DNA from 4 places in the Nonomuraea sp. NPDC004580 genome. Region 1 is predicted to be linked to each of the others. Evidence: riboswitches for the same ligand, from Rfam matches in the RefSeq annotation. Region 1 holds a riboswitch; each other region holds the start of a gene.

The links. A riboswitch is a leader RNA that binds a small molecule or an ion and turns the genes downstream of it on or off. The one in region 1 is predicted to bind cyclic di-AMP.
Region 2: linked by a shared signal. The riboswitch ahead of ABZW11_RS43625 (GH25 family lysozyme) and the one ahead of ABZW11_RS38710 (CHAP domain-containing protein) in region 1 are both predicted to bind cyclic di-AMP.
Region 3: linked by a shared signal. The riboswitch ahead of ABZW11_RS22720 (hypothetical protein) and the one ahead of ABZW11_RS38710 (CHAP domain-containing protein) in region 1 are both predicted to bind cyclic di-AMP.
Region 4: linked by a shared signal. The riboswitch ahead of ABZW11_RS37685 (C40 family peptidase) and the one ahead of ABZW11_RS38710 (CHAP domain-containing protein) in region 1 are both predicted to bind cyclic di-AMP.

Annotation. Positions count from the first base shown of each region.
Region 1 covers NZ_JBEXLH010000064.1:18,376-20,567, forward strand. Annotated here, with positions in the region: gene ABZW11_RS38705 (Gfo/Idh/MocA family oxidoreductase) at 21-974, shown strand; cyclic di-AMP (ydaO/yuaA leader) riboswitch at 1,092-1,228, shown strand; gene ABZW11_RS38710 (CHAP domain-containing protein) at 1,241-1,939, shown strand; gene ABZW11_RS38715 (hypothetical protein) at 2,002-2,192, opposite strand, start outside.
Region 2 covers NZ_JBEXLH010000091.1:21,434-23,625, reverse strand. Annotated here, with positions in the region: gene ABZW11_RS43630 (SDR family oxidoreductase) at 1-365, shown strand, start outside; gene ABZW11_RS43625 (GH25 family lysozyme) at 379-1,122, opposite strand; cyclic di-AMP (ydaO/yuaA leader) riboswitch at 1,135-1,278, opposite strand; gene mqo (malate dehydrogenase (quinone)) at 1,468-2,192, opposite strand, start outside.
Region 3 covers NZ_JBEXLH010000021.1:120,028-122,219, forward strand. Annotated here, with positions in the region: gene ABZW11_RS22720 (hypothetical protein) at 35-991, opposite strand; cyclic di-AMP (ydaO/yuaA leader) riboswitch at 997-1,135, opposite strand; gene galT (galactose-1-phosphate uridylyltransferase) at 1,207-2,192, opposite strand, start outside.
Region 4 covers NZ_JBEXLH010000060.1:5,529-7,720, forward strand. Annotated here, with positions in the region: gene ABZW11_RS37685 (C40 family peptidase) at 465-1,130, opposite strand; cyclic di-AMP (ydaO/yuaA leader) riboswitch at 1,182-1,323, opposite strand; gene ABZW11_RS37690 (3-isopropylmalate dehydrogenase) at 1,423-2,192, shown strand, end outside.

The DNA of each region.
Region 1 (2,192 bases):
TTCCGGATACGATCGCCGGCGTGCGAGATTTCACTTGGGGAATAGCCGCCACCGGCGGCATCGCCCGTACCGTGGGTGCGGCGATCGTGGCGGAGCCCGGCATGCGGGTGGCCGCCGTAGGAAGCAGGAACCTGGCCAGGGCGCAGGCCCTGGCGTCGGCTTTGGGCGCGGAGTCGGCGTACGGGTCCTATGAGGAGTTGTGCGCCGACCCGGCGGTGGACGCGATCTACGTCGCCACCCCGCACGCCCAGCACCTGCAGGTCGCCGAGGCCGCGATCGCGGCGGGCAAGGCGGTGCTGTGCGAGAAGCCGCTGGCCGCGACCGTGGACGACGCGGAGAAGATGGTGCGGTTGGCCCGCGAGGCCGGGGTCTTCCTGATGGAGGCCATGTGGATGCGGTTCAACCCGCTCATCAGGCGCATCACGGAGGATCCGCGCTTCGGGGAGATCCGGTCGGTGCAGGCGAGCTTCGGCTTCGCCCATCCGTACGACCCGGCGCACCGCCTGTGGGCGCCGGAGCTGGGCGGCGGCGCCCTGCTCGACCTCGGGATCTACCCGTTCGGGCTGGCCCAGCTCATCCTGGGCATGCCCACCGACCTGCACGTCACCGGCTCCCTGGCCCCGAACGGCGTTGACGCGGAGGCGGCCGGCGTCTTGCGTTACCCCGGCGGGCGGCACGCTCTCGTGGCCACCTCATTGCTCGGGAATTACCCGAACGGGGCCAGTGTTGTAGGTACCCAGATGCGGGCGGACATCCAGGCGCCGTTCTGGGCACCGCAGCGGATCGTCCTCTCCGGGCCGGCGATGGAGCCGGAGGAGCACGTGCTCGACCCGGCCGACAACGGTTACGCCGGAGAGCTCCGCGAAGTCCGCGCCGCCACGGCCGAAGGCAGGACCGAATCCTCGATCATGCCGCTTGACGAATCCCTTGCCATGATGGGGCTTCTGGCCAAGGCGCGCAGTCAGCTCCGCTGACTTTACTTTTATGGATTTGTAATCCTCTTGCCTCATGTATTACCTTATGGGGCATCTTGAGGCATACGTCCGGTTTGTCCGGCTATGTCAGACCATCGCACGACACATCACAGGATCGTCCTGTGACCGCTGAATCCGCCACGCGCGGAACCGGGGACCCATGTCCTTTGGGGTGAATCGGCACTTCGGTGCCGTAGGGCAGCTTCCACGCCCGAACCCGTCAGCTAACCCGGTAAGCGGCATGGAAGCAAGGAGCAACCCCCTCGATGGCCAAGCATCGTCTTACCGCTGTCTCGAAGAGCACCATCGCCCGCGCCGTCCTCGGCGCCGGCGTCCTGGCCTCGGCCTTCGGCGTCCCCGCCGCGGCCCACGCCGACACCTCCACCGCCGTCGCCGCGGCCACCGCCGCGAAGCACCCGGCCACCGCGCTCGCCGCCCACAAGGCGGGCGAGCGTGACGAAACCAAGATCACCGCCACCGCCGACCAGGTCCTGGCCGTCGCCAGGGCGCAGGTGGGCGTCTCCGAGAACGCCAGCGGCGGCGGGACCAAGTTCCAGCAGTGGTACGCCAACTCCCAGCGTGCCGCCGAGACCGTCGCCCGTGACGGCGGCAGCCGCAACGCTTACCTGAACGCCGCCTGGTGCTCGATGTTCGTCTCCTGGGTCGGCGAGCAGACCGGCGCCCGCCCGCAGGTCGGCTGGGACGCCTGGACCGTCGCCCACGCCAAGTGGTTCGCCGCCAACAAGCGCTTCGGCCACGAGGCCAAGCCGGGTGCCGTGGTGTTCTTCTCCTGGAAGGGCGGCGACTCCCTGAGCGACATCCAGCACGTCGGCTTCGTCGTCAAGGACAACCACGACGGCACCATCTCCACCATCGAGGGCAACACCGGCAACGGCAAGGTCGAAGAGCGGGTCCGGCCGAAGTCGCAGGTCGTCGGCTACGGCTACCCCGAGTACGCCGGCTGACCTTCCCTCGCGTCCCTCTTCGTGACAGCGGAACGCGCGCCCCTTCCGGGGGCGCGCGTTCGTCATGTCAGGAGGTCGGCGTACGGCCCCGGGATCTCGCTGAGCTCGTCGTGGGTGCCGCACTGCACGATCCGGCCTTCGTCGAGCACGACGATCAGATCCGCCATCCGCACGGTGGGGAAGCGGTGGGTGATCAGCAACGTGACGGCTCCCGGACGGCTCCCGGCCGCCTCGGCGTAGCGGGCGAAGACCG
Region 2 (2,192 bases), on a different contig from region 1:
TGGTGCACGCGACCCAGTTCTTCGAGTTCGTGAAGGGCATCGCGGACGAGGCCGCCGACGGGGGAGTGGTGCGCATCGCGCCTGTGCTGTTCCAGCCGATCGCCGGGGACGACGTGGCCGCGGTGCTGTGCGAGGTCGCGGAGGGTACGCCGCTCAACGGCCGGCTGGAGGTGGCCGGGCCGGAGCGGGTCAGGATGGACGAGTTCGTCCGGCAGGCGCTGGCGGGGCTCGGTGACCCCCGTGAGGTGGTCACCGACCCGCACGCGCGTTACTTCGGGAGCGAGCTGGGCGAGCACTCGCTCGTGCCGCTGGGGGAGGCGCGGCTCGGCGGGGCTCGCTACGGCGACTGGGCCGCCGCCGGGTAGAACGCCCGAGACGTCAGACGGACTGGCGGCCCAGGGCGCGGAGCTGGTCGGGCGTCAGAGCCGAGACGTTCTGGTCGATGGGGACGTCCGTGTACTGGTGGATCGTCCACGACTTCCAGTCGGCCGGCGGCGTGATCGCGCCCTTGGCACGGCTGTAGTGGGCGACCCAGAGCGGGTACTGCGCCAGGCCGTGGCCGTAGGTGTCGGCGAAGTTCCAGCCGCTGTAGAAGAGCGGCTTGGTGCCGGTCTGGTTCTCCACGTACGACAGCCACGCCTTGGCCCAGGCGTTCACCTCGGCGACGGACTTGCCGTCGGTCGTCTCCAGGTCGAGGACCAGCAGGTCACCGGCCTTGGCGGGCTGGGCGTTCACCGCGGCCAGGAAGTGGTTGGCGTCGGCGATGGGATCGTCGGCGGGGTGGCCGTAGTGGTAGGCGCCGCGCACGATGCCCTTCTCGCCGAGCTCCCGCCAGTGCCTGGCGAAGGAGGAGTCGACGAAGTCGGTCCCCTCGGTGGCCTTGATGATGCCGAACTGCGCAGAGCTGGCGCTCCAGTCGTACAGCGGCTCGTAGTGGGAGATGTCCAGGCCGTAGGTCAGGGCGGAGCTGTGCTGGGCCGCCTCGTGCGGGGCGACCTGGTCGGTGGTGGAGGCGTGTGCGGTGCCGGTGACGGCGGTGCCGGTGACGGCGGTGACGGCGGCGAGTACGGCTCCGCCGAGCGCCAGTCCGAGGCGCTTGCGGTTCTCGGCAAGCTTGGCCATGCGGATGTTGACTCCTTGCTTCCATGCCGCCTACCGGGTTAGCTGACGGGTTCGGGACTGGAAGTGCCCTACGGACACGGGCATGAGCGGGCGTCCGATTCACCCCGGAAAGTGGGTCCCCGGTTCCGCGGGACGCGGATTCGGCGGCCGTACGCCGGAGACGGCGTACGGTCCGGTCAAAGATGCGAGGTCACGCGCTGCGGTGGTCCCTCGACCCGCAAAAGTACATAATTCGCAAAAGTATCTGCAAGTACTCCAAAGGGACTTTCCAGCCTCTGACCTGGTAAGAGGCCCGAAAACCCCGTGTACGTCGCGGATTCGGAAATAGGTAAAGTTTTCCGGCATTCACTCCAGACGAAGCGTTCGAGCCGTCCTCGTGAGGGTCTCCGGCGGCGGTGCGGCGCCGTACGACGGCACGAGCTCGCGCAACGCCGGCCGCCAGCCGTCCACCCGGCCGGGGAAGGCGCGTCCGAGCACGTCCAGCATGATCGCCACGGACGCCGACGCCCCGGGTGAGGCACCGAGCAGGGCGGCGAGCCCCCCGTGGGCCGACGTCACCACCTCGGTGCCGAACCCGGCGATCGACCCGCGCCCGTTCACCGGCTTGACCACCTGCACCCGCTGGCCCGCGGTGATCGGCTCCCAGTCCTCCGCCCGCGCCTCGGGGACGAACCGGCGCAGCGCCCGCAGCCGGTCGCCGCGCGTCTGCGCGAGCTGCCCGACCAGGTAGCGCAGCAGGGCGGGCTCGGCGCGGGCGGCGCCGAGCAGCGTCATGACGTTGCCGGGGGTGACGGATCCCGGCAGGTCGGTGAGCCTGCCGCGCTTGAGGAAGCGTGGCGAGAACGCGGCGAAGGGGCCGAACATCAGGTATGTGCGCCCGTCCACGACCCGGGTGTCGAGATGCGGCACCGACAGGGCGGGCGCGCCCGGCTCGGCATGACTGTAGACCTTGGCGTGGTGCCCGGCCACCAGCTCGGCCCGGTCCGTACGCAGGAACCGCCCGCTGATCGGGAACCCCCCGTACGCCCGCGTCTCCGCCACCCCGGCGCTCTGCAGCAGCGGCAGCGTGC
Region 3 (2,192 bases), on a different contig from region 1:
GCGAAAAGCGCATCAGGTGCTATTCGTCCCCTTTTCAGTTCATCGAGATGTGCACGTGGTCGTAGTGGTTCTCGGTGATGCTGCCGCGGTCGGACATCGTGCGCCAGCCGCTGCCGGAGTTGATGCGCTGCTTCCAGATCACGTACTTCACGCCGAGCTTGTCCTTGTTCTGCAGCGCCCACTCCGCGAGGCGGTCGCCGAGCGCGTTGTTGGCGGCCGTGGGCATGCTGCCGCCGGTGCTCATCATGAAGTCGCAGGCCCGGCCGAGCGGGTGCTCGCCGCTGGAGCCCCCGCGGAAGCAGCCCACCGTGAACGGCAGCGCGAAGTTCTTCTCCACCTGGGCCTTCATCAGCCGCGTACGCGGGGTGATGTTGTCGGTGCCGCCGGGCAGCTCGGGCGCCCACGTGCCGTTGGACTTGCGGCCCGTGGCGACCGGCACCAGGTCCTGCAGCTTCTTCTCGATGTCCTTGATGACGTCCTCGGCCTCGCGGCGCTGGCCGGCGACCGTGGCGGCGTCCGACTTGATCTTGGCCGTCAGCGCGGCGGCCTCCTCGCTGGCCTTCTTGCGCTCGTCACGGGCCTGGGCCACGCTCTGCACGACGGCCTGCTGCTCGGCGGTGAGCTGTTCGAGCAGGGCCGCGCTGCCGCCGTTGCTGGGCAGCATGAAGCCGGGCAGCGACGGGTCGATGTTCTGGTAGCGCAGGCGGGCGATCTCGGCGACCCGCTGCTCGGCCGCGGCCAGCGTCTGCTCGGCGGCGGCCAGCTTGGCCTGGGCGTTCTTGGCGGCCTCCTGCGCCTCGGCCAGCTCGACCCGCTTCAGGTTGTACTTCTCGATGAGCTTGTCGACCTTGTTGTTGAGCTGCTTGAGCTGGGCGCGGAGCTCGGACTCGGTCGGTTTGGGCGCGGCCGTCGCGACGTTCGCCGGGAGGATGGCGAGGGCGGCGGCGGTGACGAGACCGATGGCAAGTTTCGCGGGGGACGAAGCCGCCACGTAAGAGTTCCTCTCCCTCTGCCGGCCGGGTTAGCTGACGGGTTCGGGCATGGAGCTCCCTACCGCTGTCGCGGATTCACCCCAAGGTGCGGATTGGGTCCCCGGCTCCCGGGCGACGCGCCCGGGATTAGGCGGGCGGTCGGCCGGGTTACGGCCGCCGCATATGGGGATATTAGTGGTAGATCACGAGTCATGCGACCTTAAGTAGAAATCTATTAGTGATCAATCTGTGACCGGAGCATACGCGCCGCTTCCTCCGGGCGTACGTCGTTCACGAACGCCCCCATCGCCGACTCCGAGCCGGCCAGGTACTTGAGCTTGTTCGGCGCCCGCCTGATGCTGAACAGCTCCAGGTGCAGGTACGCCAGCTCCCTCCCCGTGCGCACCGGTGCCTGGTGCCAGGCCGAGATGTACGGCATCACGACCCCGAACAGCCCGTCGAACGCCCGCAGCACCGAGGTGTAGAGCGGTGCGAACGCGGCCCGCTCCGCCTCCGTCAGCGCCGCCAGGTCGGGCACCTGCCGGTGCGGATATACGTGCACCTCGAACGGCCAGCGCGCCGCGGCGGGCACGAAGGCCGTCCACAGCTCGTTCGCGGCCACCACCCGCGTGCCCGCGGCCCGCTCGGCGGCCAGCACGTCGGCGAACAGGTTGCCGTTGTACCGCTGCGCGGCGCCGAGCTGCAGCTTCGTCCTCGGCGTGACGTACGGGTAGGCGTAGATCTGGCCGTGCGGGTGGGCGATGGTGATGCCGATCTCCTCGCCCCGGTTCTCGAAGCAGAAGACCTGCTCGACGCCCTCGATGGCGGACAGCTCCGCCGTGCGGTCGGCCCACGCCTCCATGACCAGCTCCACCTGGTCGTCGGAGAGCCTGGAGAAGGAGGAGTCGTGGTCGGAGGTGAAGCACACCACCTCACACCGCCCCACTCCCGGCCGGACCCCACTCAGCCCGCCCACATCCTCATAAGTCCCCAAATTTCCGGAAAAAGAGGGGAAGCGGTTCTCGAACACGACCACGTCGTAGTCGTACGACGGGATCTCCGTCGACCGCTCGTCGGTCGACGGGCACAACGGGCACTCGGCCGTGCCGCCCGTGGGCAGGAACGTCCGCGTCTGCCGGTGCCCCGCGATCGCGATCCACTCCTCGGTCAGCGGGTCGTAGCGCAGCTCGGAGGCCGGCGGCCGGGGCTCGAGGGGCCGGC
Region 4 (2,192 bases), on a different contig from region 1:
CGTTTCGGGTGGCGGCCCTTTTGCGTCTCAGGATGCGAGATAGTAGGACATCCAAGCACTGTCCTCGGGTACTGTAGCCGTTGATGCGCCAGGTTCTCGTACTCATTACCTGCCGCGGCGGGGCCTGTTAGGGCAGGTCGACGACCCGCCGCGGTGAGCGGCGTATGCGTCGGCCGTCAAGTCCCTTCGTCCGGTCCGTGACCCGGACCACGAGATTCAGGCCCGGTCGGGCTCGCGACCGGAGTCCGGCTTCCCCCCTTCTCAGGAACACGTCCGCGAAGCGAGATGAGCCACATGTACGAGATGTATGCCTACAACCGTGCCGAGGACCAAGAGGACGAGGCGGCCGAGGCCGTCCAGATGGCCCTCGACCGGCGTGACAACGGCGGAGCCCCCCAGAGCAGGTGAGCCCAGAACGGCCCCGCGCTCGTTCGCACGGGGCCGCTCGTCCGGGTGGTGTCAGGTCAGAGGGTCGCGGTCAGCATCGACGGAGCGGGGTCATCGCGCCGTTCCTGCAGTTCGCGCCACTCACGGACGCCCTTGCGGTCGGGCCTGACCGCTCCGACGAACGCCTGCCGGCGCCAGTCGGAGAGCTTCTCCTCCTTCACCACGTCGCCCGAGCGCGGCGCGTGCACCATGTAGCCGGGCTTGGAGATCATGCCCACGTGACCGAGTCCGCTGAAGAAGACCAGGTCACCGGGCTTGAGATGGTTCCAGCTGATTTTCCGGGAGAACGCGTTGTACTGCTCGGCGGCGGTGCGCGGCAGGTGGATCCCCGCCTTCTGGTACGCCCTGAGCATGAGCCCGGAGCAGTCGTACCCGCTGCGGCTGGTGCCGCCCCACACGTACGGGATGCCGCGCTGGTGCATCGCGAACCTGAGGGCGGTCTTCCAGGCCGGCTTGGGCGCGCGCTTCTGCTGGATGCGCTTGACCTCGGGGCCGGTCAGAGTGATCGAGCCGGCCGCGTTCGTGCCGGGATCGGAGTCCGTGTCGCGGCCGGAGTTCGTGCCGGCGTCGGAGTTCGTGCCGGGGTCGGAGTTCGCGTCGGGGTCGGAGTTCGCGTCGGGGGAGTGACGGCTTTCGCCGGGGCCGACGGGCGTCGGCGCGGCGGAGGCCGGAGGGGGGCACACGAGGAGCCCGGCGGCGACACCCGCCAGGGCGATGGCGATGCGAGACAGGGGTCTGTCCTTCCATGCGGCCGGCCGGGTTAGCTGACGGGCTCGGGCCTGGAAGACAGCCCTACGGCGAAGCCGATTCGCCCCTGGGGGAGAGGTGGGTCCCCGGCTCCACGCACCTGCTGCGTGGATTAGGCCTGACGGACTCTAACGAATCGGTCAAAAGGTCGCAATACATACAAAATCGGACGTCCGGAAAATGAGATGATGTGTTCGTCAGTCGAGACGAGCCGGTAAGGTACCGCCCATGGAGTCGCGTAACATCCGCCTGGCTGTCATCCCCGGTGACGGCATCGGCACCGAGGTCGTCGCAGAGGGGCTCAAGGTCCTGGAGGCCGTGGGCACCAAGATCGAGCCCACCCACTACGACCTGGGCGCCGCGCGCTATCACCGCACCGGCGAGACGTTGCCCGACTCGGTGCTCCACGAGCTGCGCGGCTACGACGCCATCCTGCTCGGCGCCGTCGGAGACCCCAGCGTGCCGCCCGGCGTCCTGGAGCGCGACCTGCTGCTGCGGCTGCGGTTCGAGTTCGACCACTACGTCAACCTGCGCCCGGTCAAGCTGTTCCCCGGCGTGCGCACCCCGCTGGCCGACACCCCGCCCGAGAAGATCGACATGATCGTCGTCCGCGAGGGCACCGAGGGCCTCTACGCCGGCACCGGCGGCGCCATGCGGCGCGGCACCCCGCACGAGATCGCCACGCAGGAGTCGCTCAACACCGCACACGGCGTCGAGCGCGTGGTCCGCTACGCCTTCGAGAAAGCTCAGTCGCGCCCGCGCAAGAAGCTCACGCTCGTCCACAAGACGAACGTCCTGACCTTCGCGGGCGACCTGTGGCAGCGCACCGTCAACCGGGTCGCCGCCGACTACCCCGAGATCGCCGTCGACTACTCCCACATCGACGCGGCCTCGATGTTCTTCGTCACCCAGCCCGAGCGCTTCGACGTGGTGGTCACCGACAACCTCTTCGGCGACATCATCACCGACCTCGGAGCCGCCATCGCGGGCGGCATCGG